One region of the Metabacillus sp. 22489 genome, then DNA from elsewhere that is predicted to be linked to it. Evidence: riboswitches for the same ligand, from Rfam matches in the RefSeq annotation. Region 1 holds a riboswitch; each other region holds the start of a gene.
What was found. Region 1 has a riboswitch for thiamine pyrophosphate ahead of thiC (phosphomethylpyrimidine synthase ThiC). Riboswitches for the same ligand answer to the same signal wherever they lie in the genome.
Positions count from the first base shown of each region.

Region 2: another riboswitch for thiamine pyrophosphate. It lies ahead of thiT (energy-coupled thiamine transporter ThiT); the one in region 1 lies ahead of thiC (phosphomethylpyrimidine synthase ThiC).
Region 3: another riboswitch for thiamine pyrophosphate. It lies ahead of ACTJJ9_RS12570 (thiamine phosphate synthase); the one in region 1 lies ahead of thiC (phosphomethylpyrimidine synthase ThiC).

Region 1 covers NZ_JBQENT010000015.1:56,599-66,491, forward strand. The annotation lists gene thiC (phosphomethylpyrimidine synthase ThiC) at 1-1,697, opposite strand, end outside; TPP riboswitch at 1,828-1,945, opposite strand; gene ACTJJ9_RS11120 (MOSC domain-containing protein) at 2,123-2,785, opposite strand; gene ACTJJ9_RS11125 (aspartyl-phosphate phosphatase Spo0E family protein) at 2,885-3,064, opposite strand; gene ACTJJ9_RS11130 (MerR family transcriptional regulator) at 3,434-3,772, opposite strand; gene ACTJJ9_RS11135 (hypothetical protein) at 3,972-4,229, opposite strand; gene fbpA (Fur-regulated basic protein FbpA) at 4,517-4,705, shown strand; gene ACTJJ9_RS11145 (nucleotidyltransferase domain-containing protein) at 4,725-5,483, opposite strand; gene ACTJJ9_RS11150 (MarR family winged helix-turn-helix transcriptional regulator) at 5,620-6,078, shown strand; gene ACTJJ9_RS11155 (DNA ligase D) at 6,133-7,980, opposite strand; gene ACTJJ9_RS11160 (HAD family hydrolase) at 8,196-8,741, opposite strand; partial or broken gene ACTJJ9_RS11165 (oxidoreductase) at 9,013-9,129, opposite strand; gene ACTJJ9_RS11170 (MerR family transcriptional regulator) at 9,201-9,617, opposite strand.
Region 2 covers NZ_JBQENT010000071.1:5,498-15,390, reverse strand. The annotation lists TPP riboswitch at 858-968, shown strand; gene thiT (energy-coupled thiamine transporter ThiT) at 1,102-1,668, shown strand; gene ACTJJ9_RS24905 (hypothetical protein) at 1,797-1,985, shown strand; gene ACTJJ9_RS24900 (hypothetical protein) at 2,162-3,295, shown strand; gene ACTJJ9_RS24895 (DMT family transporter) at 3,306-4,208, opposite strand; gene ACTJJ9_RS24890 (DinB family protein) at 4,382-4,885, shown strand; gene ACTJJ9_RS24885 (hypothetical protein) at 4,956-5,717, opposite strand; gene clpP (ATP-dependent Clp endopeptidase proteolytic subunit ClpP) at 5,945-6,565, opposite strand; gene ACTJJ9_RS24875 (sigma-70 family RNA polymerase sigma factor) at 6,566-7,285, opposite strand; gene ACTJJ9_RS24870 (SMP-30/gluconolactonase/LRE family protein) at 7,503-8,378, opposite strand; gene ACTJJ9_RS24865 (DUF6241 domain-containing protein) at 8,560-9,090, shown strand; tRNA gene ACTJJ9_RS24860 (tRNA-Ala) at 9,172-9,244, shown strand; gene ACTJJ9_RS24855 (hypothetical protein) at 9,529-9,893, shown strand, end outside.
Region 3 covers NZ_JBQENT010000018.1:68,250-78,142, forward strand. The annotation lists gene fabI (enoyl-ACP reductase FabI) at 1-551, opposite strand, end outside; gene ACTJJ9_RS12550 (thiazole biosynthesis adenylyltransferase ThiF) at 703-1,719, opposite strand; gene ACTJJ9_RS12555 (thiazole synthase) at 1,719-2,486, opposite strand; gene thiS (sulfur carrier protein ThiS) at 2,491-2,694, opposite strand; gene thiO (glycine oxidase ThiO) at 2,696-3,817, opposite strand; gene ACTJJ9_RS12570 (thiamine phosphate synthase) at 3,801-4,421, opposite strand; TPP riboswitch at 4,527-4,636, opposite strand; gene ACTJJ9_RS12575 (monovalent cation:proton antiporter family protein) at 4,727-6,574, opposite strand; gene mgtE (magnesium transporter) at 6,609-7,976, opposite strand; gene ACTJJ9_RS12585 (FtsW/RodA/SpoVE family cell cycle protein) at 8,462-9,637, shown strand; gene prpE (bis(5'-nucleosyl)-tetraphosphatase PrpE) at 9,880-9,893, shown strand, end outside.

The sequences.
Region 1 (9,893 bases):
TCGATGAGTCCTAATTCAGATTCCGATTGCTCTAATGTCCGTTCTTTTATATCATGTGAAATTCTCATTGAACAGAATTTAGGTCCACACATTGAACAAAAGTGTGCTGTTTTTGCTCCTTCTGCAGGCAATGTTTCGTCATGGTATTCACGTGCACGCTCTGGGTCAAGTGATAGATTGAATTGATCGTGCCATCTAAATTCAAATCTTGCTTTAGAGAGGGCGTTGTCTCTTTTTTGGGCACCGGGATGTCCTTTTGCGAGATCAGCAGCATGTGCAGCGATTTTATAGGCAATAACACCTTCGCGAACATCTTCCTTGTTTGGTAATCCTAGATGCTCCTTTGGTGTCACGTAACAGAGCATTGCTGTTCCGAACCAGCCGATCATTGCAGCACCAATCGCAGAAGTGATATGGTCATACCCTGGGGCAATATCGGTTGTTAATGGTCCTAATGTATAAAAAGGTGCTTCTTTACAAATTTCCTGTTGTTTTTCAACATTTTCTTTAATTAAGTGCATTGGAACATGACCTGGACCTTCAATCATGACTTGAACATCATACTTCCAAGCAATTTCCGTTAGTTCACCTAATGTCTCAAGCTCAGCGAACTGTGCCGTATCATTTGCATCTGCGATTGAGCCAGGGCGTAATCCATCGCCTAGAGATATTGAAATATCGTATTTTGCAAGGATTTCACATATCTCGTGGAAGTGTGTATACAGGAAATTTTCCTTGTGATGTGCAAGACACCATTGTGCTAAAATTGAACCTCCTCTAGAAACGATTCCAGTTGTCCGTTTTGCAGTTAGAGGAATATAGCGTAATAGCACACCAGCGTGGATCGTAAAGTAATCAACCCCTTGCTCAGCTTGTTCTATTAAAGTGTCTCGGTATACCTCCCATGTTAAATCCTCGGCAATTCCATTTACTTTTTCTAATGCCTGATAGATCGGAACAGTCCCAACTGGAACAGGTGAGTTGCGAATAATCCACTCTCTTGTTGTATGTATATCCTTACCTGTTGATAAATCCATAATTGTGTCTGCACCCCAACGTGTTGCCCATGTCATTTTTTCTACTTCTTCTTCAATCGATGAGGTTACAGCGGAATTTCCAATATTCGCATTAATTTTTACATGAAAATGTTTTCCAATTATCATTGGTTCACTTTCAGGATGGTTAATGTTTGCTGGGATAATTGCACGTCCTGCTGCAACCTCCTGGCGGACAAATTCTGCATCCATTTGTTCTCTTATTGCAATAAACTCCATTTCAGGAGTAATGATTCCTTTTCTGGCGTAATGAAGCTGGGTGACACGTTTGCCTTCTTTTGCAACAAGTGGCTTACTGCCTTGGGATGGAAAGGTCTCAATATTTGATTGCTTACTAGCTGATTTATACCCATTATCCTCAGGCTTAATCGTACGACCGTTATATCTAATGACATCATTACGATTAAGAATCCAATTTTCTCTAACTTTTGGTAACCCTTTACGAATATCAATTGCAGCATTCATATCTGTGTAAGGTCCACTAGTGTCATATACCCGTATAGGTGGATTGATTTCCTCGCCATATGAATGCACTGTTTTACTCTGTCTAATTTCTCTAACTGGAACACGAATATCTGGGGTGCTTCCTTGGATGTACACTTTCTTGCTTTCTGGAAATGGTTTTTTAATGGTAATCTTCATCATTTTCCTCCTAAAATATGGATTGGATGATCTTACAGATAACCAATTGAGGGGAATAAAAACGGGTTCTGAAAAAATTCAGAACCCGTTGGATGTAAGCATTAATATTGAAAAAGATAGACTGCTCCTTTTTCAACTGCAGCTACTTCCCTACGCTGGTATCATCCAGATCAGGTTCAAAGGGTCAAAGAACTTAAATTGCGCGTTCTTCTCTCAGTCCAAGCTTATGGACTCCCCTAGTAGAAATTGGTAATATATTCATTTCTGTTTTTACTATAGCATATCGATGGATCCAGTCAATACATTCTTTGTCCCAAAAATAAATATGAAGCTATGTACCTATGAAGATGATCTTTATTTTTCTATGTTTTTTATGAAAAATGGAGGGAAGGGAGCGTGGTACATTTGCTCCATGCTAGTTAATTTTAACCGAGTTGTTTTTGCTTTTCTTGTTGATAGAGCTTTTCGAACCGAACCTTCCATTCGTTTGATAACTCAGCAACAGACAAAATCGTTTCGATTTTAGATAATTCCTTTGTATGAAAAAATGTTTCATGGATTGTCGCAACAGATAATTGCATAGGATGTTGGATTAATTGCTTTATCTTGGATTGCGTATTTATCGTTCCTTCCTCTAATACGCGAAAGAAATATCCTGTATAGCCGAGTTCAATCATTTTATTTAATAGGGTATGAATATGTGTGTGCTTATTAATTGTCGCACAAGGGAACCTTCCTTGTGATACTTGAACAATTGCATCTCCTATTTGATAAACATCTCCTACGCATACATCAGATTCTTTCATCCCAACTGTTGTAAGGTTTTCCCCGAAGGCTGCCTTTTGTAATGATTTCCCGTAAGTACTCTCCCAAAAATGGTAATGCTCATAAGGATAAACACAAATAACTCTATCTTTGCCACCGTGATATTCATGATTTTCGACATCATCATCAACTATTTTCTCAAAGGTTATGTTTAATTGCTCTGTCTGATCCTTCGCTATTCCAGAACGGTATTCTTTCCCTTTATGTGTCAATGTTTTTGGTAAACCTTTACTAAGCCAAACAATTTTTTTCTCATTTGACATTTTAATCACTCCAATTCCTATAATGGGGGACTGTCCCCAAATGACCAAAAAAATACATCAATAAGCAAATTGTTTATTGATGTAATCGCTGTCTTTATTTTATATTTCTTTACACTCGTTATGAAATAAATTTTGGTGACTTTCATTCATTTTAATATTAAGTAGCTCGTCAAGGTTTTGGCTTGCAATTAGTGTGAGATGCGATTCTATACCGTTTTCTTTTGCGATAACAAACATTTTCTTTCGGTACTCTTCAATTTTTGCATCAATAGATTTCACAAAAACCACCTCGCTCTTAGCTTTACTAGGTGGAAAAGCCCTAGTAATTCTATTATCGGATATTTTTTCCTATTGTAAAGGGTTTCGGAGCATTTTTTTTACAATTTTCATAAAATTTTGATGGAATTACTATATTTAGTCATTTAAATCCTTGATAGATGCAATATTTTGAGATTCATATGAATAAAAAAACATCCGAAAATACGAGGATTGTCGATTGTTTGTTGGTGAATAATGTTTTTAGGTAAAATGTTATGGGGGAAAAGATCTGGGGAAAAAGCAAAAAAGAGGGGGATAGAATATGGCAAGACCCCTATACATACTATTAGTAGAAACTAATACTATATAAGGGGTCCTTGGAAAGGGGTGTTACAATTTTCCTCGTCCATATCTAAATTGTGCATTCAATTGGCCTTGGAGCATCTTTTTCTTCATATCTGCTTCACTTTCACGCTGCTTTTCTTTTAATCTCATTTCTTTTAAAATTTCAGTTGTTTGGACACCATCTTCACGTTTATCAGCAATATCCATTAAGGTCTCGATATCGTTAAATGAGTATTTCCTTGTTCCTCTGTCATTACGATATGGAGCAATTAATTTTCTTTCCTCATAATAACGGATTTGTCTTAAGGTTAAACCGGTTAACTCACTAACTGTCCCAATTGAGATGACCTTTTTATCCTTATAAGAGCGGTCCTGCTGACTCATAACTCCACCCCTTTAAAGAAACATTCTTGATATTAGTATACTTTAATGTGTCAGAAAAAACTTCAATAATGTTATAAAATCTAACAAAGAAAGTCGGTTTCAAAAATGATGTTAGGAATAATGACAGGATGTGTGAATTATTATGTGAGAAATATTAATATGAGAAGTAATAAAAGGGGGTAGTGATGAAACGATCTTTTTATAGCACTTTAGATTGCTTTACAGGGGATACATCTACTAAAAGGAGATCATTGAGGTTTTGTAAATACTCTTTAGTGAATAAAGTAGTGACATCTTCGAATTGATTTGTATCTAAATTAAAAACTGTTAATAATTCGAGTGATAAATGATCGGTTATTGCCATATATAACTGTAATGGTTTTGGTTCAGTTTCATTTAAAAAGAAAATTTTCGTTTTATTACCTATTTCTTCAACAGAAACTACACGTATTTTCATCGTTTCAACTCCTTGCGTCATTGAAACTATTTTCGCCGAATTACCATAAATTTAAACAAGAAGTATAGAAAGCTTCATTGCTGTTCATCCTTTTAACAGTTGAAGGAGGATAGTGATTGCTGTTAGCAGACTTATGTGTACATTTTACAATTGAAGAAAAAGACACTGTTAACTCTTTTAACAAAAATTAATATGTTGAAAGAGAATCTTAACACTGCCTTAACCAACAACTAACATTTCTACTGTAAGGTAAATAGTAGGAAAATAATAAAATGGAGATGACTTTCATGAGCAAAATGTTACAGAATGCACTTGAGGAGCAAAGAAATTATTATTCACAGAAATTACTTGCGATTGGTGTGTACAATTCACAGGTTTTAAATAAAATGACTCTTACAGAACTAAAAGATGAGTACAACTACTTTTATCGAAATGTTCCGCAAGTAAAGAGAAGAAGCTCTAATACAGCAAATTAATGGGCTTCTTCGCTCTTGATTATGAATATCGTTTTACCATATTAATAAAAAAATTATTTAATGAATCTACATTTGGTTTATTACGAAAATGAATTTTTTTCATTTTATCTTCAAGGAAAAATATCGATTCTTGAATAAATTTATCTAGCTCTTGCGAAGAGAATAAATGTTGCTCCTCACTTTTTACTTTTAGTAATGACTGAAATTGAGCCAAGAGCTTTTTATCATCAACATTGTTAAGAAAAAGTTCCTGAATTGTTCCATTAGGGAAACCTGAACCATTGAGAAGCGATAAGCACATCATAATCGGTCGAATACAATTTATGTATCGTTTTGGTGTACGATTTCTTTCCTTGTTTAAGGATTGGAAATTTTTCTTAGCCATATGAACATAATGGTATAGCAAACTAGGAATCGAGCAAAATTGTTGTGATAAATTCTTTAGTTTTTTTAAAAACGCATCATCACTTCGATAAATAATCGGCGAATGGATCCATTCCAATAAACTTGGATTTGAGTTGTATAAAAGTTTTAATGCCTTTTTTAAGTCCCAGCCAACAAGCTCGATAGTTGGGGGAATTGTTTTTTCAAACACATCGCGCTGTTCAAATAGTTGGAGATACCAATCTGAATAATGTATGTAGATAAATCGAATATCATAGTCACTATTTGGTGATTGGGTACCCCAGGCACGACTTCCTGATTCACAAGCTAAAAGCACAGCTATTTTTTCTTCTGCTTCAATATTTTTTAGCGATTCAATAATTGTTTTTCTCATAGTAACCCCCGTCAATATCGCTTTTTTAAAAAAATAAATGATCTATTTCTTGGATTTGTCAGGAAAAACCTTCAAATTTTGATAAAATCATAGTAGAATTAAACAAAAATGAATTTTTTAATAAGAGGGCGATGAGATGAAACAATACACGGAAGAAGAATTACAAAATGCTTTAGATTTGTTTCGTATTTTTGCAAGGGCTTTCAAAAGTGTTTCTGAGCATTCCATTCGCGATAGCAAAGAGCATGGCTTTAACCCAACAGAGTTTGCAGTATTAGAATTGCTATATACGAGGGGACCACAAAAACTGCAACAAATTGGCTCACGACTTTTATTAGTAAGTGGAAATGTTACGTATGTAATTGATAAGCTTGAAAAAAATGAGTTTATCTATCGTGAGCAAGATCCGAAAGATAAGCGCTCTGTTTATGCAAAATTAACTGATAAAGGTCAGGCCTATCTAGATGAAATTTATCCAATTCATGCAATTCGGATTGCCCGTGCATTTTCAGGACTTTCACCAGAGGAACAAGTTCAGCTAAAAGCATTATTAAAAAAAGCTGGTGTACATAGTCAGCATTTGCTCTTTAGATGATTTTATTTGTAACCGTTACCACTAAGGGTTTGGTAAATCACTTAGTGGTAACGCTTACTTATGGTTGTTTGAAAGCTGCTTTAAATCGTGAATAATTGTCCGCAATTGGCTATCCTGTGGATGATGATAGTAATCAGAAAATGGGCAGCCTAACGTTTTAGTTCGATTTAGAACATTCTCCATTGTAAATTGCTCAACTGAAAGCTTGTCGTTTATTTCGTGCCAAAATAGCGGAGCGGCGATAAACGCACCTTCTTTTTTTCCTCGTAATGAATAGGGAGCAATAATTGTTTTTCCCTCTGCATGTTGGATGTAGTCGATGTACAATCTGGTTCCACGGTTCTTTTTTAAACGTTCTGTTGTAAAATCATCTGGAAAGCTATTAACAAGAAATTCGGCAATGAATTCAGTAAATATCCTAGTTTCTTCATAGCTAAGCGAATTTTTTGTTAAAGGAATATGAATTTGCAGACCTTTATTTCCTGAGAGCTTCGGATATGTTTGCAGCTGAAATTGCTCAAAGATTTGTTTCATTTCGTTAGCTGCCTTGATGGCTAATGAAAAATAGTCTCTAGAAGGCGGATCTAAGTCAAAGACGATTTCTGTTGGCATATGTGTATCAACTGTTTGGAACGGTACATGGTACTCAAACGCAAGCTGATTTCCAAGCCATAACAATGTCGACACATCATTACAAACGATATACTCGATTTCTTCCTGCTTTACTGTTTGAATAAAGCTTGGAGCATATTCTGGACAATTTTTTTGATAGAATGCTTCTCCAAACATGCCGTGAGGGAAGCGAATAACCGTTAATAAGCGATTTTTTATAAATGGAAGCATATAGTCTGAAATTTGTAAAAGATAGCTAATAAACGTTTCCTTTTTCACATCAGCTGTTTCCCACAATGGTTTTTGAAGATGGGTGAATTGAACCTCTCGATGAACTGGTGCTGTTGAAATAATTAATTGATCCCACGTGCACTCTTCAACAGTGTGGTCGAATCGAAATGACACGAATGATGGCTCACGAAGCTGACCTTTATATAGTGAAATAAACTGAAGATCAACAACGATTGCTGGATTCATTTTAATAAATGAAGCCGACTCATTTTGTTTATTTTGTTTCATAATTTGAATAAGTGAATCCCGTTCTTCACTAGTCATTCCATGGGAAAAAGCACCTGCTTGGTAAATCTCGTCATTTTTATAGACCCCAACATGAAAATAACCATTTTCCTTATCATATCCTGTAATAAAAAAGCTAGCTTGCTTATAATTTTTTATTTTTAACCATTGTTTCGTTCGTGCTCCACTTTCCCATTTGCTATTTTTATGCTTTGCAATAATTCCTTCTCCATCCTCGAGTCGGATCTCTTCCCATAATTGCTGATAACTTTCCGTAAATGGGACATATTGAATTAAATGTGTTGTGGCAGGATCTGTTTCCATTGGAGCATGAATCTTTTGTAAAATATTTTTAAGTTTTTCTTTTCTCTCAATATATGTTTCGTTTGTTATCGGCTGACCATTCACCTCAAGTAAATCAAATGCAGCATATTTACATTGAAATTTAGCTTGAGCCTCTTTTATTTTTTCACTGCTTTTTAAACGTCCTCTTATTTGTAATTGCTCAAAGTTAGAAAAATGTTTGGATGTAAGAAAAACGATTTCTCCATCGAAAGTGATTGGTAAAAAGGGGTGTAATTGCTCACGAATATTTGTTGCCTCATTGATAATTTCCGGGAATTGGTTGTGAAGTGGCTTCTCATTTCGACTCATTAAGCTTATCGAGCTTTCTTGTATTGTAAGGATGGCGCGAAATCCATCATATTTCGTTTCATAAACCCAATCAGAACCAGTGGGTATTTCCTGATGTAGTGTAGGTAGCATAGGTTTCATCGTGATTCATCCTTTAATTATCGATAAAAATCTATTATTGGACTAAGTTTTATCTAGCTCGATCAACTAAAGCTTGACTGATGGCTAAGGGTAAGGGTACATGGGAAGGAATTATAGGATGCTTTTTTCTAACTTAAAAGTGACTTATTCTTTTGATATCATTTGGATATAGATGCAACTTTATGCAGAAAGCTATAAAGAAATCTAGCATTGAATCATTCCTGGAAGGAGGAATTTTTAGAATCCTTGATGATCCAATCTGTAGCACTTAATAAATCAGGAAAAACTGCATCTGCAAGTGGCTCACTTTCTCCTATAAAAACTCCTTTTGTTCCTGCTTTTTTCCCAGCCTGTATATCAGTATAATTATCTCCCACCATATAGGAACGACTAAGATCAATGTTATATTTATTAGCCATGTCGATTAACATTTTTGGCTGAGGTTTACGGCACTCACAGCCTGCCTTCGGTTTATGAGGGCAATATGCAACATCATGAATGAATGCCCCTCTTTTTTTCAATTCACTTATCATATGGTCATGTATGGCATGTAGCTGAGATTCACGGAGGAAGTTAAGACCAATACCTCCTTGGTTTGTGACACACAAAACATAATCAAAAACTTCATTCAATTTCTTAATTGCTTCAGGAACACCTGGTAAAAAATGAAGCTGAGAGGGTTTATTTACAAATTTAACTCTTTTAGTTAGGACTTCGTTTATGACTCCATCTCTGTCTAAAAATATTGCTGTATTTTCCATGTGTTTAACCCCTCCTTATGTTTCATATTATTACCATATAAGGAAGGGTAACATTCACTTTAGTTGTATCTATTATTTAATTTCGATGAATGGCGGTATGAACATTTTGTGGATACATACTTTTAGATTGATTAATTTGAGAGTTTATTTTGGATAGTATTTAAACAATAGATGGAAGATGGTTAAGAGAATAATGAAAAAAATTAAAATGCTGTCGAGATCTTCTCAACAGCTAAGCTTTAGATAATGAATAATTCTTAGTTTATAATTATTACCAAGGTTGATTTGTTGGTCCAATTGTAAACTCATTGACATTAGTATCTTCAGGCTGATCAATCGCGAATGCTACGACATTGGCAACTCGATCAGGTGAGATACCATTAGTTTTGTCATATAATTGATTATGAATAAAAAAGGGAAGAGCCACCTTTATTTTAATGAATAAAGGTGGCTCTTGTATTAGTTAGTAACAGGAATTTCTATTTTTCCATTTTTATGAATTTCCTCGGTTCCGGCATCTAACGCCGTTTTGTAGTATAAACATTTATGATCAATAAGCTCCATTGTTTTTTTTAGTTCTTCCATTTGTTTTTCTACCGTAGCTTTTCTTTCCATAAACATGTCGAATCTTTGTTGTAATGTCCTATCTCCTTCAGTACACCAATCAATGAAGGTCTTTATTTCCTTAATTTGCATACCAGTGGATTTCAAACATTCAATGACCTTTAAAGCGGCAATATCGGATTCTTTAAAAAAACGTTGGCCACTTGGTGTACGTTCAACAAAAGGTAATAGCCCTTCCTTATCATAGTAACGCAATGTATATGCTGTGACATGTAATTCGGTTGCTGCTTCACTAATAGAATATGTCTTCATCGTATCTCTCCTATTCTATATTGCTATATACTCGGGTTCACTCTATAAATATGGAGGATTCTAACATATGAATGGTTTGTATGTCAAAGTAAAGGGATGTATGGAGAATGTGTTTAAAAGCTAATAATCTTCCTAAATTTGAAATGGGTTAACTATTGCTTATTAAATATGATGATGATATTCTAATTATGAATAAGGAAAACGCTTTCACTATTTAAAATTAGAGATATCTCAAGTTGGCTATTCTCTTTTATACTATTTTTGTGCAAACGTTTT
Region 2 (9,893 bases), on a different contig from region 1:
TAATAGTACGATTTGTTGTTAATCGAAATTAACGTTGGCACGCTTGGTTTTGTTTAGTTTTCAAAGAACATTCATTTTGCAACTTCTTTTCAGAAGCGACTTTCTAAATATAACACCCAACAAAATGTTTGTCAACACTTTATTTTATTTTTTAAAAGGTGTTTTTAAATTCGCCTTATCAGCGACGAATAATAATATATCATGATAATTAATTAATAGCAAGTAATTTTATATAAAATTTTAAATTTCTTTTTTAAAACAATATTAAATAAAGAAGAATCTCTTTTCATACTATATTATTTATCAAAATAAAACGGCAACAAACATAGTTAATGTATCCTTTAAGTTCATCTATTAAAAGTAATCGAATTCATTTTACTCAGTTGTTTTCTATAATTTTAACATTTATTAAAGAAATGAATACTAGGGTGATGATGTAATATTTCCATATATAATCGTATGATAACTGATCGTGATTCACACTTTACTGAATTGCATCATATTAATTGTCAAAAGTTCCTTATTTTAAGGAAACTTTTATTTCTATTAAATTGATACCTTTAATTGTTTGTCTAAATCATCTAGTTGAATCAAATCTATTCCACTAAAGGTCTAATCAAGTTACACTATTAAAATCCCTTCTCTCTTTCTAACTTTCGATAAATTCTTAAGTTTTAATTAAATGTTTCATCTACAATTAGAATTTATTCCTACTCAGTTGTCCTATCATCCACTAATGACCTTTTACTATAAGTTAGCAATAAATTCGTTTCATCATTCTCTTAAAATTCTTTAAAATAAAACACTTGTTGGGTTAAATAGAATGATGTATAGTTAAAATCAAAATAAATAAGCATACAAACCACAAGGGGAGCCACTGGCTGAGATTGAATAAGCTCTTTTTATGTTATTCTAACCCTTCGAACCTGTTAGTTAGTACTAGCGTAGGGATGTGGATGGTCATAATAAAAGCAATGTTTGGAACCATCGTTCATATTCCATACATTGCTTTTTGTTTTACATTAAGCAATGACATATGGATTCTGGATTCTTATTACTAATAGGTTTTGGTTTATTGTGCAAGAAGAGAGGTTTTTAAATTTGCAAGTGAATCAACGTTTATTATTTTTAATTGAAGTGGCAATGATGGCTGCTTTAGCATTTTTGTTGGATTTAGCTTCTGGTATTTTCTTCAAAATGCCTCAAGGTGGGACTGTTTCCTTAGGAATGATACCCGTTTTTATTATGGCATTTCGTAGAGGACTAAGCGGCGGTCTGTTAACAGGACTAATATTTGGCTTTTTACAAGTTGCAATCGGTAATCCAAGTGTGTATCATCCATTCCAAGCATTTCTAGATTATTATTTAGCATTTACTGTAGTTGGTTTTAGCGGTATTTTATTTAAACAAATTCAACAATCTCTAGGAAATCGCAATCGAATGATTTTTCTTATCATTTTAGCTGCATTCATCGGAAATTTCCTAAGATATATCGTCCATGTAATTGGCGGGGCTATCTTTTTTGCAGAATATGCTCCTGATGGAATGCCTGTAGTTTTATATTCACTAGGTTATAATGCAACCTACATGATTCCAACTCTTATTGTCTCCGCAATTATCTGCTGTCTAATTCTATTAACAGCACCGAGACTCGTAACAAGAAAATAACGTTTTTACCTTGGTCTTATGGCCAAGGTTTTTTATTTCTCTATTAATTTTAAAAAGTAATCATATTACTAGAACTGCTAGCATCTATTAATAGAAAGAATAGATTGCTTAAAAATGGAGGATAAATGATGAATATGACATTTATATTAATGCTACTTACACTTTTTCTCTCATTAGTTCATTTTTCTTACGGTTACAAGGAAGCGATACGTATCAGTAATGAAGAAGGACCTGTTCATGGGCTTTCCCTTATATTAAGCGTCCCTCTTGGATTTGCATTTGCCATTTTATCATCTACGTTTTCCCAGCAGCTATAAATGATTAATCAATAGGATGAACATGAAAGTATCCTTTCTTAATATAAGTACATTATTTCAAATAAGCGTTGTGCTACTGCACAGCGTTTTTTATTTTGATTAAATATAAATTATCATGATTTTTTTCTTAGTATCCTCATAAGTATGTAAAAAGAAAAATTCTTTAGGAGGTTGCTTTGAAAATTGTCAAAACAATATGCAAACACTTAATTTTATTCACGCTTGCACTTATACTTACTTTCTTCTTATTAATGACGCTTTTTTTACTTATAGATGTTCAGTTCGGCTTTTTCGTAAGTATTTTCATGTGTCTGAGCGCATTAGGGAGTTTTTCCTTTTGTATATATGAATTCGTAAAAGACAATAAGGTTACGCGATTACCACTATTTATCAGGACAAATCAACTTGTTTTATTATCATATTTGTCATTAGCATACATCTTTGTATCCTTCTATTTTTTTTCTATTAACTTAATGATCACAACGGAATTGGGTAAGGATTTATCCTTAGAGGAAAAAATTGACTTTTATACCTTACCTTTTCAAAAGGAACCTTCTAATTCTATCAATTATCAAAGGATGAAAGAGAATAAATTAACTCATCAATATCAAAACTTCACTATTTATTACAAACCTCACGAGAAAGAGCTTTTACCAATTATCGAAAGAGCAATCGATAAAGCTGATTACTTAACATCAGGCTTATTAGGAGCTGTCAAGGATAACGAGATTGATTTTATCATCCATGCCTCGTCTGATGAACTTTATAAGGAAACATCATTAATTAAAACAATGGGATATTTCGACGATCCGAATGATATTGTAGGGATTGCGATAACAGATTTAGATGAAATTACCACCGATCGGATGCCTGGTTCGTTTTATTTCCAAAGTACGATTATGCATGAATATACCCATTATCGTTTACAAGCCTTTATTAAAGAACAGGGGCTTTTCGTTTATCGAATTCCACTGTGGTTTCATGAAGGAGTTGCTGAATATATCGGGATGTATGATGTTAAGCATCGCTACTATCCATTTAAAGATACTTCCTTTGAGAATCTAGTCACACATAAAGAATGGGAAAAATTTAGGCTTGATAATTATGATGTGTATCTGCAAAGCTATTACGCAATACGTTACATTGTTGATACATATGGAGAAACAATTATAAAGGAAATTATCGAAGAAACAGCTAAGGTAAATGACTTTAATAAAGGTTTTGCAAAAGCAACAGGGATAAGCATCGATGATCTTCAAACAATTTATTTGCTTAATGAAAGTGAAGAAAAAATTGAAATGAAAGAATAAAAGCTAACTTTTATTCTTTCACTTTCTTACTCATCACCGATAAAATTTGTTTTTCAAGTAAAAAGAAAATGATGCCGACGATGATAATTCCGCCTCCGATTACTTGTGTATTAATTAATATCTCGTCGAGAAAATAATAGGCAAGTATGATCGATCCTACAGGTTCAAGTAAAATCATCATCGAAATCGTATTCGTACTAACCCATTTTAATGACCAATTAAATAATGAATGACCTAACAATGTAGGGATGAGTGCTAATAAACAAAAATAATACCAATCTTCCATAGGATATGGTGCTAGCGGATAATCCAATAATAAGCAATATAATAAGAGTGTAAGTGAGCTTAAACCGTATACGATAAAAGTATACAAAGTGAGCGTATGCCGTTGTCTAATTTCTTGTCCTACAAGTAAATATGCCGTAATAAGACCACATGCAGCCAATGCTAAGAAATCTCCAAATAACGCCAATCCGCTTATATGAAAGTCTCCCCAGCTGATAACGACACTACCTAGGATTGATAATATAGCACTTCCGATAGCAACTAGTGAAACTCTTTCTTTAAAGAAAAAATAAGTGCCGATAAACGCGAATAAAGGCTGTAACGTAACAAGAACTACTGAACTCGCAACAGAAGTAAAGCGCAATGATTCAAACCATAAAATAAAGTGAAACGCTAGTAAAATCCCAGATACGACAGATAGCAACCAATCTCTTATTGACATTTTCCTAATTTCATCAAGACTTTTTGTTAAAAAGAAAGGTAACAAAAGCAAAGTTGAGAAAAATAGGCGATAAAAAGCAATAACTGCAGGAGGAGCTGAAGTTAACTTAACAAATATAGCAGATGTTGAAACTGATAGGACACCGATAAATAAAGCTGCGTATGCGAAAAAACGTGTTGTATTCATCTATACCTAATAATCCCTTCTATAAAATATTACGTCATTAATAATCAAAACAAATCCATCTCATTCTACCACGAATAATGAAAGAGCGATTGCGAAAAATGTCTAAAAAATTCTATATTGGATTAAAAATATAAATTGTATAATATACTCGAATGAAAAAAGGGGGGAAATGGATGATTTTCCAGCTTGAAGCAACGAGGAAGGAACTTTTAACCTTAATCGACACAATTCCTGAACATCTATTTAACAAAAAAGAGTCAGAACAACGATGGAGTATTGGACAAGTGCTCGATCATTTACACAAAACTGAAATCGAGATCACTAAGGTCATAAAATACATACTAACATTACCGGAACAAGAACCTCTTAAAGATAAACCATTAGCACTAACTCTTGACCGAACAAGAAAAATTACTGCACCAACAACGTTATCCCCATCAACATCTGATTTATCGAAACATAAATTACTGACTTCACTCTCTCAATCACGAAAGGAACTCATACAGGTTATTGAATCAATTCCACCTACTGTAGATTTAACAAGGTTAGGATATAAGCATCCCGCATTTGATGAACTCTCACTCATACAATGGATTGAGTTTATTGGATATCACGAAAAAAGACATCTTGCTCAATTAGATGAAATTAAAGCAAGTGTCGCTAAGGAAAGCGTTTAAAAAGGTTTATCTTAATAAGAAAGGGCAATCTCAAAACAGTCATTGAAAATTTTGAGATTGCCCCTATATGTTAATTTTTTAAGTTATCAGAAGGCATTTCTTTCATACGCTCTTTATGTCCTTTAAAATAAAAATGTCTTTCTTCATCAAACGGGAAAAGCTTTTGCTCCTTTGCTTCCTCTTCATAATTTGTCCGAATCTCCTCCATAATTTCATGAGGAGTTTTGTTTTTCGCATCAATACCAAGAATTTCTGCTGATTGAAGAAGTTTTTTCTCAAACACCTCCATCATTAATTCTTTTTCTGTTTTCCCTTTAGTATCAATTCCAAGCTCATCTGCATCATTTTTAAGCATTGTTTCCCGGATTTCTTTTGCTAAGGTTTCGATATCCTTCCCCTTAGTCTCTATCTTTAATTCTTCTGCTTTTTTTATTAAAATCGTTTTTCTAACTTCATTCGAAATTTCTTCAAGATCTTTTCCATCGGTATCAATACCAAATTCTTCTGCTTTTTGGAGGATTCTCGTTTCCCTTATTTCTTTAGCTAATTCCTCTAAACCTTTTCCTTCAACACGAATCCCAAGCTCCTCCGCATGCTTCTTTAGATGAGCTTCACGAACCTCCTTTGCAAGCTGTTTCACATCTTTTCCCTCGGTTTCAATACCTAGTTCCTTTGCTTTCTTTTGGAGATATTCTAAATGGTCTTCAAGATTACCATGATGCTCCCTCCCTTCAAAAACCTTCTCATTTTCTTCTGCAAATACGGGATTTGCTTGGATGCTCCCCAAAGCAAAAATAGATAACAAGACTGCATATGTAACAAGTTTTTTCATACCATTTCCTCCTGATTATATTTTGCAGCGTCAAAGTAAAGAAACCATACACCTCCAGTAGATTTATCAAGGCTGCCTCTACTATATTTTCCATAATTTATGAACAAATTATGAATAAATCGTAAATATTTATGTAATGAAAAGAAAAAAGACAGCATTACGCTGTCATAACATGATGAATCACAAAAATTGTCTTATCTAAAGGGTGTTTCATCAAAAGAGCCTATTTATTTTATCACTTCATCAATGATCCCATATTCCTTAGCCTCATCAGCACTCATAAAATAGTCCCGGTCTGTATCCTTAGCAATCTTTTCGACGGGTTGACCTGTACGTTCCGAAATAATTTGATTAATATGATCACGGAGTTTAAGAATTCGTTTAGCAGAAATTTCAATTTCCGTTGCTTGCCCCCTAGTACCTCCTAGCGGTTGATGTATCATAATTTCACTATTAGGGAGAGCAAGCCTTTTCCCTTTTGTTCCTGCAAGCAAAAGCATTGCACCAAAGGATGCAGCCATCCCTGTACAAATCGTTCTTATATCTGGCTTAATATATTGCATCGTATCAAAAATTGCAAAACCAGCAGAAGTTGAACCTCCTGGACTATTAATGTAAAGAGAGATATCCTTATCGGGATCATCTGCTGCTAAAAATAATAGTTGTGCAACAACACTATTTGCTACATCATCATTTATTTCAGAACCGATCATAATGATTCGGTCCTTTAGAAGCCTTGAATAAATATCGTAGGAACGTTCCCCTCTACCTGATTGTTCAATGACATACGGCATAGTCATTTTCTTTGCCTCCTTTAATTTGCTTACATAAAAAGCGCATGCAACAATTTATGCAGCCATAAGGAAAGTGCTTGAGGAGAGTTGGCTCATGCGTGATTTTTGAATTGTACAAGTAGCTATTGTATCCTTTCTTAAACAACGAATGAAAGGAATCGACTTAATTAAAATAGATGGATCCTGATTCTTAAAGGCACGATGAAGTATTTGTTCAATCTGCTTCCGCTCATCATTTTCCCAATAATGTTCAATTAGCTGATGGTTATCAGTTTGCTCTTCGTTTTCCATTCGTTTTTTTGCTCGATAAATCGCAGCCTTTACAGAGGTCTCAGTTGTCTGGAGAAGCTCAGCTATTTCCCCTATTTGAAATTGAAAACCTTCTTTTAAAGCAAACACCACAGCTTGTTTTGGTGTTAATGTGTTGATAAGCCTTTGAATCAAATCAAAACGGTCATCGATTTGGGTGACACCCTCATCTCCGCGTTCAGGAATTGATTCCAATGTTTCCTTACTTCGTTTTCGCACCTTGTCAATCCATTCATTATGAGCGATTTTTGTTAATAATGAAGTAGATACTTCAGATTTGTTGTTATAATGCAACCATGCTTTCATTAACGCATCTTGAACAAGGTCCTCACCATCCCAGCTGTTTTGCGATAAAAAAAGGCAATATCGTCGAAGCTTTGGATATAATTCATGAAGCCTTTCCTCTGAAAAATTTTTGTGATACTCGTTAGCATCGATCGATTCCTTACAAAGCTTTCCTTGCACTCCAATCACTCCTTTTAGCACTCTCTACTTTATAAACGGTTAACAGCAAAGAAAAGATACGGGGATAAAAAGTTTTTTTAATTATTTTATTCTATATTATGAAGTCTAAAGCAATTGTAACCAAAATCAAACTTGTAAAAGCAACAATAGAAAAAGCAGCAGACTTACTAAAAATCCGCTGCTTTCGCTTTAAAGCATTTCATTAAACTGCTTGTCTTTACCGATAAGAATAACCAGGATATCCACTAATCCCCAGTTTCACCTTAAAAACGCCTCCAGAAAGCGGATATAAGGCTAACTCCTCATCTGTTAAGCCAATTCGAGCTGTTGTTATATACAATTCATCTAAGTGTTCTCCACCAAATGTACATGACGTTACATTTTTAGCAGGAACAATGATTTCATCAAGTTGCTTACCTGTATGAGGATTCCATCGTGTTACACATCCTCCACCCCAATGGGCAATCCAAACCATCCCCTCACGATCAATGGTCATTCCATCAGGTGATCCCATTTCTTTAGGAATCGTTATCCCTACCTCTTTAAACGAAATATCCCCTGATTGTTCATCATAATTGTAGATTGACATTTCACCTGTTGGTGTATCAATATGATAAAGAAATGCCTCGTCAGGACTAAAAGCAAGCCCATTTGAAATCGATACATTTGATAACAATTTTTTTATTTCCCCATTACGGTCTAAACGATAAAACGCACCACTGCCAGGCTTTGCATCAACATCCATTGTCCCAACATAAAATCTACCTTTGCTGTCACATTTTCCATCGTTAAAGCGATTTGATTGCATATTCACTTCTGGGTCAGTGATTAACGAAAGCTCTTCAGACTCTAAATCAAATGTATAAATCCCATTTTGCAAAGCAACAATAAAATTGCCTAACTGACCTGGAACAGCGGCTCCGATATAATGATTAAATTGGTAAAAATGAGTATCACTTGTAATAGGACTATAAACATGAAGTCTTTTTTCTATAATATCAACCCAATATAAAAGCTGTTCACGTTCTTCCCAATGTGGACCTTCTCCTAATGTCGCTTTTGCATCTAATACTAAATCAACTTGATATGACATTAACTCCCCTCTTCCCTTCATTTCGTCTTTATTAAAATTCCACAATTAAAAGATAATCCCTGCAAATTTGAACTTATCATCAACTTTTTGAAGGAAATAAACACTTTTTTAGCGAATGGAAAAGATATGCCATTAATCCTAAGACAGATAGATAATTTGTATATGGCAAACGGAGGATGAAATGAAAAAAATATTAATTATTGTTAGCTGCTCTATCATTATTGCAGCGCTGGTCTTATACTTCACTTTTACAAATCTTTCAAAGGATTCTGTAACAAAAAAGGAAAGTGCATCTATTAATGTAGAAAAACAAGAAAAGGGCCAAGTCATTGAAATTGAAGAGGCAGATGCTAAACCTGTTGCAGAAGAATTTCCACTTGAAATGTCAGAGGAAAAAATCCGTGACGCCATTCATGGAATGTCACACCAAAAAGTTAAAGCAGATAAAAAATGGGGTTTTATCCCGTTAACATCTGAACGAGTCAACCGCCTAATCGAGGTTGTTAAAGCAAACCAATCAACCTATAAAAATAGTACTACCTATTTAGAAATATTAGAGCGTTGGGCAAAAAATGACTTTTCTCAAGTTGATAAAGACCATAACACCATCTGGGAGCTACAAAATGGCAATGTCGGTCGAGCAACAGGAATTCTTAGTCGTGAGGAAGAAATGGAATTTATACAAGAATATTATGATGTTGAAGGAACGTAAAAGAAATAATTGTTGAAGCGCCTTTATCTAATTTGTATAATATTCATATATCTATGAAATGCACTCATCGCATTTCATTACGGGGCATTAGCTCAGCTGGGAGAGCGCTACACTGGCAGTGTCGAGGTCAGGGGTTCGAGCCCCCTATGCTCCATAAAAACCCTTGTATCTCAAGGGTTTTTTCTTATTTATAAGTAATAACGATTTTAAAGAGTAGGAAATTTAAGATTAGTAAGCGAAAGAAGTATTATTTATTTTGGTATGCAATTATAATCTGTATTTATCAGGATGTTCACAATCCCCACTACTACTTAATTAAAAGTTACCTTTCCTTAATTATATCTCCCATAAATTCTTGATATAATCATAGAAAAGAGTCTAGTTCTCAGTTATAGTACAGACAGACATTACTTAATATAAAAAGGTGACAAAAAGAAAATGAAAAATAAACAAAGAGAGAAAGCAGCTCTTCAGCAAAAGCGGGAAAGAGAAAAACGCGAGAATAGAAGGAAGAAGAAAGAAGCAAAAAGGGAGTCTCCTCCAAATCCTTTCGCAACAATTGTTGGATTTCTAGTTATGCTTATATTAGGTTGGTACTTTTTAACGAATCATATTGGCGAAGATTCATATAAGTATGAATTTGAACCCGCATTGGCCGAACCTTATTATTCTTGGATGAACACCATTTCCATCTTATACTGGGTAATCGGGATCACATGTATAATTGGCGTTATTGCATTTGAAAGGACAAAGCCATTAGCAAAAGAAATTCTCATCTTGATTATCTTATTATTAGCTAGTTT
Region 3 (9,893 bases), on a different contig from region 1:
ATTCCATCTTTCCCAAGGTCACTTGCTAAATATCTAACACTTGCATCTAATGAAGCCTTTGCAACACCCATAACATTATAGTTAGGAAGTACGCGTTCTCCACCAAGGTAAGTAAGCGTAACAATGCTTCCACCCTCAGTCATCAATGGACGCACTTCCTTCGCAACAGCTGTTAATGAATATGAGCTAATATTATGCGCTAATAAGAAGCCATCACGAGTTGTATTTAAATATTCACCTTGAAGCTCTTCTTTATGAGCAAATGCAATACAATGCGCAACCCCATGAACAACACCGACTTGTTCTTTGATTGTGTTAAAGCATGTTTTTACTTCTTCATCATTTGTCACATCACATGGTAAAACGATTGAATCATTTCTTTCTAATGATTCAACTAGTTCTCTAACTGATTTTTCTAATCTTTCCCCTGCATATGTGAAAATTAATCTTGCACCAGCATTATGTAAAGAACGTGCAATTCCCCAAGCAATGCTTCGTTTATTTGCAACTCCCATAACGACAATATTACGTCCATTAAGTGATAAGTTCATCTATATCCTCCTCAGTTTTAATACATGTTATTAGTACCTGGTTATAATTATATCATTAATTTTGCTGAAGTGCTAGATGATCTAAAAGGGTCAGTCCCCAATTTATTCATTTTGGGGACTGACCCTTTGATTTGTTAAGAGAGTATTCCACTTATCCGACATAGCGGTGATAAAGCTTTTTAGCCTCCGCAATCTCCTTTGTCCCATGGACAAGTGCGCGACCATCCTTAAATAGAACGATCCGATGTTCCCCAAAAGTGAACGACATTAAAAATGGGTTTTCTAAAAATGCATCAGCAATTGGTTTAACACGTTCAGCTATTTTTGCAAATGATAGCTCATTTCCATTTGTCGGTCTAATTTGGACAGTATCTCGCCCACAAAGAACCGCAGCTTTTGTTTCCTTTTCAGCAGTTAAATATGGATAGACAGGATCTTTTCCACATGTTGGGCATGCATCGTTTTTTAATCGTTCCATATTAATTGCGGAATATTGGTTTTTCCATAAATCAAAAGAAACTAGCTTGCTTCGTAAATTCTCGGTATCACCGACTAACAGCTTCAATACCTCTGTTGTTTGATGTGAGGTAACCATTGAGACAATTGGTGATATAACACCAACAGTATCACATGTTAATCCGTCAAACGGAATATGCTTTAGTAAGCAATGTAGACAAGGTGTTTGATTTGGGATGACAGTAAACGATAAACCGTAACTGCCAACACAGCCACCATAAATCCATGGAATAGAATGCTTTAATGAGACATCATTGATTAGAAGTCTTGTTTCAAAATTATCAGTTGAATCAACAATGACATCAACCCCAGTAATCCAATTCTCGATATTACTTGATGTAACATCGTCGACATATGCTTGAACAATTACCTCTGAATTGATTTGTGCTAAATGGTTCTTAATGGCAATTGCTTTCGGAAGACGATTTTCCGCATCGTCCTCGACATATAATTGCTGTCTTTGCAGATTGCTCCATTCCACATAATCTCGATCAATAATCGTTAATTTTCCGACACCAGCTCTTGCTAACATTTCAGCATTAGCTGTCCCTAGTGCGCCTGCACCGATAATGAGCACATGCTTTTCCATTAATGCTTTTTGCCCTTCTTCTCCAATCGGCGCAAATAATATTTGTCTAGAATAGCGTTCCATTAAGTAGTCATCATTCCTTCTGTAGGACTGCTAGCTGTCGCATATTCCTTTTTAGGAATTCTTCCTGCTTCATAGCCTAATCTACCAGCTTCAATCGCAAGCTTCATCGCAACGGCCATTTTTACAGGATCTTTAGCGGCAGAAACAGCTGTATTTAATAATACTCCATCAGCACCTAGCTCCATAGCTAACGCTGCATCAGCAGGTGAACCGATTCCAGCGTCAACAATTACCGGCACCTTAGATTGTTCAATTATAAACTTTAAATTTAATGGATTAAGAATCCCTTGGCCAGAACCAATAGGTGAAGCACCAGGCATAATTGCATGAACACCTAGTTCTTCAAGCCTTCTAGCTAATACTACATCATCTGAAGTATATGGTAAAACGATAAATCCTTCCTCTAAAAGCATTTCACTTGCCTTTAACGTTTCGACTGGATCAGGCAGCAATGACCTGTCACAGCCAATTACTTCAACTTTAATCATATCGCATAAACCAGATGCTTTTGCAAGCTTTGCAATTCGCACAGCTTCCTCAGCCGTTTTTGCCCCTGCAGTGTTCGGTAATAAAGTGTATTTTGATACATCAAGCTGTTCTAAGAAGTTTGGTTGTGATGCTTCGAAAATGTTCATTCTTCTTACAGCAAACGTTAAAATCTCTGCTTCAGATTGAGCAACTGCTTCCTTTTGAATCTCAAATGATGGATATTTTCCAGTACCTAATAATAATCTTGATTGAAATGTTTTATTTGCTATTTTTAACATAATTTCATCCTCCTCCTACGAAATGAACAAGCTCAACCTCATCACCATTTTTAATGAAGGTTGATTCATATTGCTCCTTTAAGATAATTTCCCGATTATGCTCAACAATGACAAGTCTGTCCTCAAGCTTATAAAATGCTAGTAAGCCTTGGATAGTCTTTACTTCATCCTGCAGCGCAACCATTTCACCATTTAGTTTTATTTCCACTTTATCCCCTCACATTCTGAGCTAATTTTCGTTTTAATGAAAATGCCTCTACATACTCTTCATTTTGCTCTCTTCCTAAAATGAGATCGCGAATCATGATGCCTGTTTGTGGAGCTAGCAAAATTCCATTTCGATAATGTCCAGTTGCAAAATAAATCGATTCTCCATCAGGATGCTGACCTATATATGGTTTTCCATCGTCTGTTTGTGGTCTTAATCCAGCCCATGTATGTAGTAATGTTGCAGACTCCATGTTTGCTAGAATAGGTGTAACTTTCTCTAGCAATGAGTGGATGCCACCAATTGTCGGAAGTGTGTTCCAATCATTCTCCACCATTGATGCACCAACAACAAATCGTCCATCACCTTTTGGAACGATGTAGCAATGATCGTAAAAAATCGTTTTTTCTAAATGAATATCACTGCTTTGAAAGGCAAGGCATTCTCCTTTAACTGGTTTTAAGCTTCCATTTATTCCAAGCTGCTTAAAAAAGTAGCCACTCCAAACCCCGTTCGCAATTACAACATGCTTACATGTGAATTCTGTATGCGGGGTAGATAATGTATATTCATTAGCTGCTGTTTTCTCAATTGTATGTACTGGTGTGTTTTCAAAAATGCTTGCCCCAAAATAATTAGCAGACTTTGAAAAGGCTGCACAAACATGTGTTGGTGAAACATGACCATCCTCTGGAATATAGAGTGCCCCTTTAATTCCCTTTGATAAGGTTGGTTCGTTTTCTAATACAACTTCCCTTGAATGCCATTGTAGTGAAGAATGATGCTTAACAAGCTGTTGCAACGCTTCAACTTCATCATCGGTTATCGCAAGCTTATACATACCGTTATCTACTAATTGAATATTAATCTGCGAATATTCGAAAAGCTCCTTGCTAAGTGTATGATAGAGGCGTTGACTTTCCTTAGCAAACTGAAAAAAGGCATCGTTTGCTTCTAGTTCGGAGTTCGCCCCAAGCATTCCTGCTGCTGCACTAGTAGCTCCACTTCCTATCTTTTGACTTTCTAATACAACGACAGATACACCTTCCTTTGCCAGTTGATAAGCAATGGATTGACCGATGACCCCTCCCCCAATAATCCCTACATCAAAGTGTTTGTTCATTCTTTTCCACCTCTAGTAAACTCTCTTTTATTTGCTGTAAAGCGAAACTCGGATTGTCACTTGCCATAACATATGACATGATCGCGATTCCGCCTAGCTTAATATTTGATAATTTAGAAACTGTTTCAGGAACAATACCTCCGATCGCAATAATAGGAATAGAAACTGACCTACAGATATCTTCTAATAGTTCTACTCCTCTTGGAGGGAGCTTCGCTTTTGATTTCGTTGCAAACAGGTGACCGAACATGAGATAATCCGCACCGGCCTTTTCGCTAGCTATCGCTTCCTCCAATGAATGGACGGAACGCCCAATTTTTAATGAAGGCATAAACTCCTTTACTGTTTGAATCGAAAAGCTATTTCCTGGCAAATGAATATTCGATAGCTGCTGTAATTGAACAACATCAAGGCGGTCATTAACGATAATTTTATCCCTACTTACACCGTTTTCTAACAGTGCTGAAACGATTTCCATCACTTCAGAAGCCGACTTCGTTTTTTCACGAATATGTAAAAAGTCAACCTCCTCATGAATCATGAGTATTTTTTTTATAATTTCCTTCACTGTTTGGACGCCATCTGTAATGACATGGATCTCCAATTGCTTCACCTTACTTTAATGTAATAGTTGTATTAGTTTTCTATCTCCTAAATACAAAAAACCACTTTCCAGGTAGGAAAGTGGTTTACATACTATATTTGATCTCGATACGTAAGTCCACTTCCCTACGCTGGTACAAACCAGATCAGGTTATAAGAGTCTTAAAGAAACACTTTAATCTCAGCCCTTTCATTAGGGCACCCCTAGCGGTATCATAACTATTCAATTTATAATGATAGAAATTGTTTGAACATTTGCTTATTTCTATCATACCATTTGTTGAATATCTTTCAAGAAAAAAATCATCACCATAGCTCAAGTTCACGTTTTAACTCGTTCACATATTCTCGTGATCCTGTCACAATTAACCGATCTCCGAGCTTTAAATCCGTATCCCCATGAGGAACAATCGAATCCTTCCCTCTAAAAATCCGAACAAAGATAATATCTCCTGTAAACGGAAAATTTCGAAGCAAAATGTGATCATATTTAGAATTCTTTAAATTAATTTGATAAAGCATCGTTTCTTGATTTGTTAAAATCCGCATAACCCCAGGTGCTTCAATCAATGCACGAAGCATTGTTTTCGTTGATAACAATGTAGAAAAGACGTCAATATCGTTTTCCTTCAACTTTGTATCTAATTCAGGTGAAGCAACGCTCGCAATTACTCGTTCAACCTTTTGCTCTTTTGCAAATAGCGCAATATCCGCGTTTCGTTGCTCATCTCCTGTTGTTACTACGATTAAATCAATATCAAATGCTTGATTTTCCATCAACGTTTTTACTTCAAAATCTTTAATTTCTTTTATATCAAACAAGGAATGGGAAATTTGTTTGTCCAGTTTCTCTTGTTTCATATGAAAGACTGTTGTTTCATATATTTCTGGGTTTAATTCCCTCGTAACAGGCAAGGATAATTGATTCGCTCCAATAAAGGCAACTTTAATTTTCGGACGCTCTGATACATGTTTCGGGAATAGCTTTTTAAAGAAAATTGGTGTAACAATACTTGTGATAACTGCAACTAAAATTAGTGCACCTGACATCTCTGACGTTATAACTTCCATTCTTTCACCGATTGTAGCTGCAGCGATAACAAGGGATAATGTTGAAGTTAATAAGAAGCCTGATGCAAGTGTTGTTTTTAAATCATACCAACGCTTTAATAAAAATACTGGAACAATTTTTGATATTAACAATCCGATAAATAGTAAAGGTATTAATATAAAGATTTTTGGATCCTGGAACAATGCCCAGATATCTAAGTCAACACCGACCATTACGAAGAAAATTGGAATAAGAAATCCATATCCAAAGGAATCAAGTTTTTGCACCATCTCTTTATTTGGTGATAACAATGAAACAAGCACACCTGCCAAAAAGGCTCCTAAAATGTTTTCAGCTCCTATTGTCTCTGAAATTGCAACTAATACAATGATGAGAGTAAAAACAGCTCGTGTGCCAATTTGGATCGTTCCTTTTGACATAGTTTCAATGAAGGAACGGTTTTGAAATGCTTTCCCTAGGAAATAAAGCAAGACTCCTGCTCCAAATAATATGAGTAATAACCATGTGTTCGTATCCCCATCGCCATATATTGAGGCAAACACCGCAAGTAACACCATCGTCACTAAATCCGCGATAACCGCAACAAGTAAAATGATTTGCCCGATGTTTGATTTCATAATTTGAGCGTCTTTTAATGTTGGGACAACAACACCAAGGGAAATTGTTGAAATAATTAATGTCATAAGGAAGGCATTATCCATCAGTCCAATCCAAACAAATAGATATGAAAGGATTAATGATAGAATAAAAATCCCGACAAATATAATCGTAGAAACTAGAAACGTATTGGGAGCATTTTTACCTGAAGGAAGCTTTTCCTTCTTTTTTCCTCCAGCAAATGCTGAAAAATCAATCTCTAGTCCACTTAAAAACATAAGAAAGATAAAGCCTAACATCGAAAGGGTTTCAAGCCACATATCTTGAGAGACGACATCAAAGCCACTTTTTCCAATAATTAATCCAACAATAATTTCTGCGACGACGACTGGCATAAAGTTAAGCCTAAGACGATGTAGAATAATAGGTGTTAAAAACGCTGCTAAAATAACAATAACTAGTGATGTTACGGATGCACCATGCATCAAATCCCTCCAATCAGTTAGTACGAATAGAACATTAAATTAAATACTGCATAAATAATGTCGCCATTCCAAAGTAAATTAAAATACTAATAATATCGTTAATAGTTGTTATAAATGGCCCCGAAGCTACAGCTGGGTCAACTTTAAGCCGATGCATAATGAGCGGTATTAACGCCCCAGCAATCGTAGCAACTGTTAATGTCGCTAAAATTGAAATACCGACAAGCATCCCTAAGAAAAGCTCGCCCTTCCATACAAAAATTACAATTGTAACGACAATTCCACAAACTGTACCTGTAATTAAGCCTGTACCTGCTTCTTTAAGTAGCAATTTTATACTGCTATGCTCCTCAGCATCCCCTACAGCAATTCTTCTTACTGCAACCGCTAAGGCTTGTGTACCTGTATTTCCAGCCATACCTGCAATAAGGGGAATAAAAACAGCCAATATGGCGACCTTGTCTAATGTCGCTTCAAATCTCCCAATTAAGCTCGCTGTAAACATTCCTAAAAATAAAAGAATAATCAACCAAGGGAGTCTTTTTTTAGCTGCTGTGAAAGGACCTCGGTCATTTGAATCGACATCTGCAATCCCCGCAAGCTTGGAATAGTCATCACTTGCTTCTTCATCAATGACATCGACAATATCATCTACTGTAATAATTCCGAGCAGATGTCCTCTAAAGTCTACAACAGGCAACGCTAAAAAGTTATAATCCTTCATTTTTCGCGCCACTTCTTCTTGGTCTTCAGCAACACTTACTGAATACACACGTTCATTCATTACTTCAGAAATCATTGTATCTGGTTCATTAATGATCAAGTCTCTTAACGAAATAACCCCAACAAGTTTTTTTGCTTCATCAATAACGAATACATAATAGATTGTCTCTGCATTTGGTGCCTCATTTTTCAAAATTTGCATAGCAGAGTGCACAGTTTGATTTGCGTGGATGGCGATGTATTCTGTTGTCATAATACTACCAGCCGTATATTCCTCATAATGAAGAAGTTCACGAATCTCCTCAGCTGCATCATCATCCATGATTGTTAAGTAGCTCGCTGCCTGATCTTTGTCAAGCTCATTCAAAACGTCTACTGCATCATCAGCGTACATATGAGATAGCATTTGTGCCGCAAAGGTTGGATCCATTTCTGATAAAAAGATTTTGTACCTATCATCGTCATCCTCAATGTTTTCAAAAACAGAAGCCATTTCTTCAGGTGATAGGTAGCTATAAACGATAAATCGTTCTTCTTCCTCTAATTTACTAAAAAATTTCGCTTGATCATAAGGATGTTGCTCTAAAAAGACCTCGCGAAATTCATCCATATTGTGACTTGATAAAGAAGCAAGTAATCCTTCCTCTTCTAATTCTACTTTTTCTTTTTCATCTGACATGTTTAGTCCCCCTCTCTCTATTTAGTAAAATGTGCTACAATAATGGTTGTGACTTTTTTATTCACAGCAGTATTTTATCACCATGAAGGAAACTTAGATGTATGGTGGACTATGCGTAATCATCTTCCATAACGATTTCATGTCAAAGTCCCTTACTGTTTTAATGCTCCTTCGTATTGTAGGAAGACTTTGTTGTATTTTTCTAAACTTTCCATTCATTACACACAATGGCAAGAATTTTTAGGATGTACCCCGTCATTTATAAGGGGATTAAGCTACCTGGTATTCGGGATAAATACTATAATATTCTATATGATATCGTAAGAAAAACTCAATTCTCTTCCTAAACCTTCATAAAAATTTTACAATCTATTAAGAATCCGACAAAGGAATCTTTTCAAATCGTTCACAAACCATTAAGATGGTTAATGATACAATGACACTAGGATTAATTTCAACTTAAATGTTTAGAAAGGGATCATCTTATGACATCTCAAAAATCTCCCCAACATCAAATTGATTATACATTAATATTTATCATGTTTTTATTAGCTTTAGTTAGCACGATTGCGATCAATAGTGCTGAAGAGACTCTTACTTCAGCACTTCAAGGGATTAACTTTTCCGTCAAGCAAATTCAGTGGTATATTATCGGGTCGGTAGCCGTTGTTCTAACTATGTTAATCGATTTTGACCGATTTAAGCAATTAGCTTGGTATTTATACGGCTTTGGTATGCTGTTGCTTCTAGGATTAGAAATTTTACCTGAACCAATTGTCCAAACGATTAAAGGTGCGACAAGCTGGTATCAACTCGGACCACTTGGGAATTTCCAGCCATCAGAGTTAATGAAAATATTCTTGATTATTGTTTTGAGCAAAATTATTACTGAGCATCGAGAGAAATACCCAGTTAGTTCTCTTTCAGATGATTTTCTATTAATTGGGAAGCTTTTTGCAACTGCAATACCACCAATTCTCTTGTTAATTAGACAGCCAGATATGGGGATGACGATGGTATTTTGTGCCGTGATTGCATCTCTAATATTAGTATCGGGAATTCAATGGCGAATCATTTTAACAGCTGTTTCCTCTGTTCTTATAATTGCTGGAGCGTTCATCTTTACATTTATTAAATTTCCTGATTTCTTCCTTAAGTACGTTTTACGCGGTGAAGAATATCAATTAGATCGCTTTTATGGATGGTTAAATCCATATGAATACTCTGGTGAGCAGGGCTTCCAGCTCGTTAAATCTCTATTAGCAATCGGTTCTGGGGAATTACATGGGAAAGGGTATCAAAATCTAGAGGTTTATTTACCTGAAGCCCATACTGATTTCATCTTTGCCATTATTTCAGAGCAATTTGGTTTTATTGGCGGAAGTATTGTTATCTCACTCTTCTTTTTACTAATTTATCGTATGATTCATATTTCACTTGAAAGCAATGACCCATTTGGAAGCTATTTATGTACAGGCATTATCGGAATGATTACCTTCCAAGTCTTTCAAAATATTGGAATGACGATTGGATTACTGCCAATAACAGGACTTCCTTTACCATTCATAAGCTATGGCGGAAGCTCACTCGCCACCTACATGGTCGCAATCGGCATCATCCTAAACGTCCGATCCCGCACAAGAAAATACATGTTTGACTGAAATAAAGGTACCCTATGAATGGGTACCTTTTTTATTGGGGTCAATTATTGGAGTCAATTTATTGGGGACTATTTATTGGGGACTGTCCCCAATTTTCTTGATTAATCCCCTTTTTAGAACATGAGGCTACAAAAATGCTAGCGAGGGACTGTCCCCAATTTGTTTTAATTTTTACATTTTGATTTAGTTAGTGGTGATTTTATATATTTTTGGGGACTGTCCCCCATTAGGAGGTGGATGTTGTGAAGGTTGATGT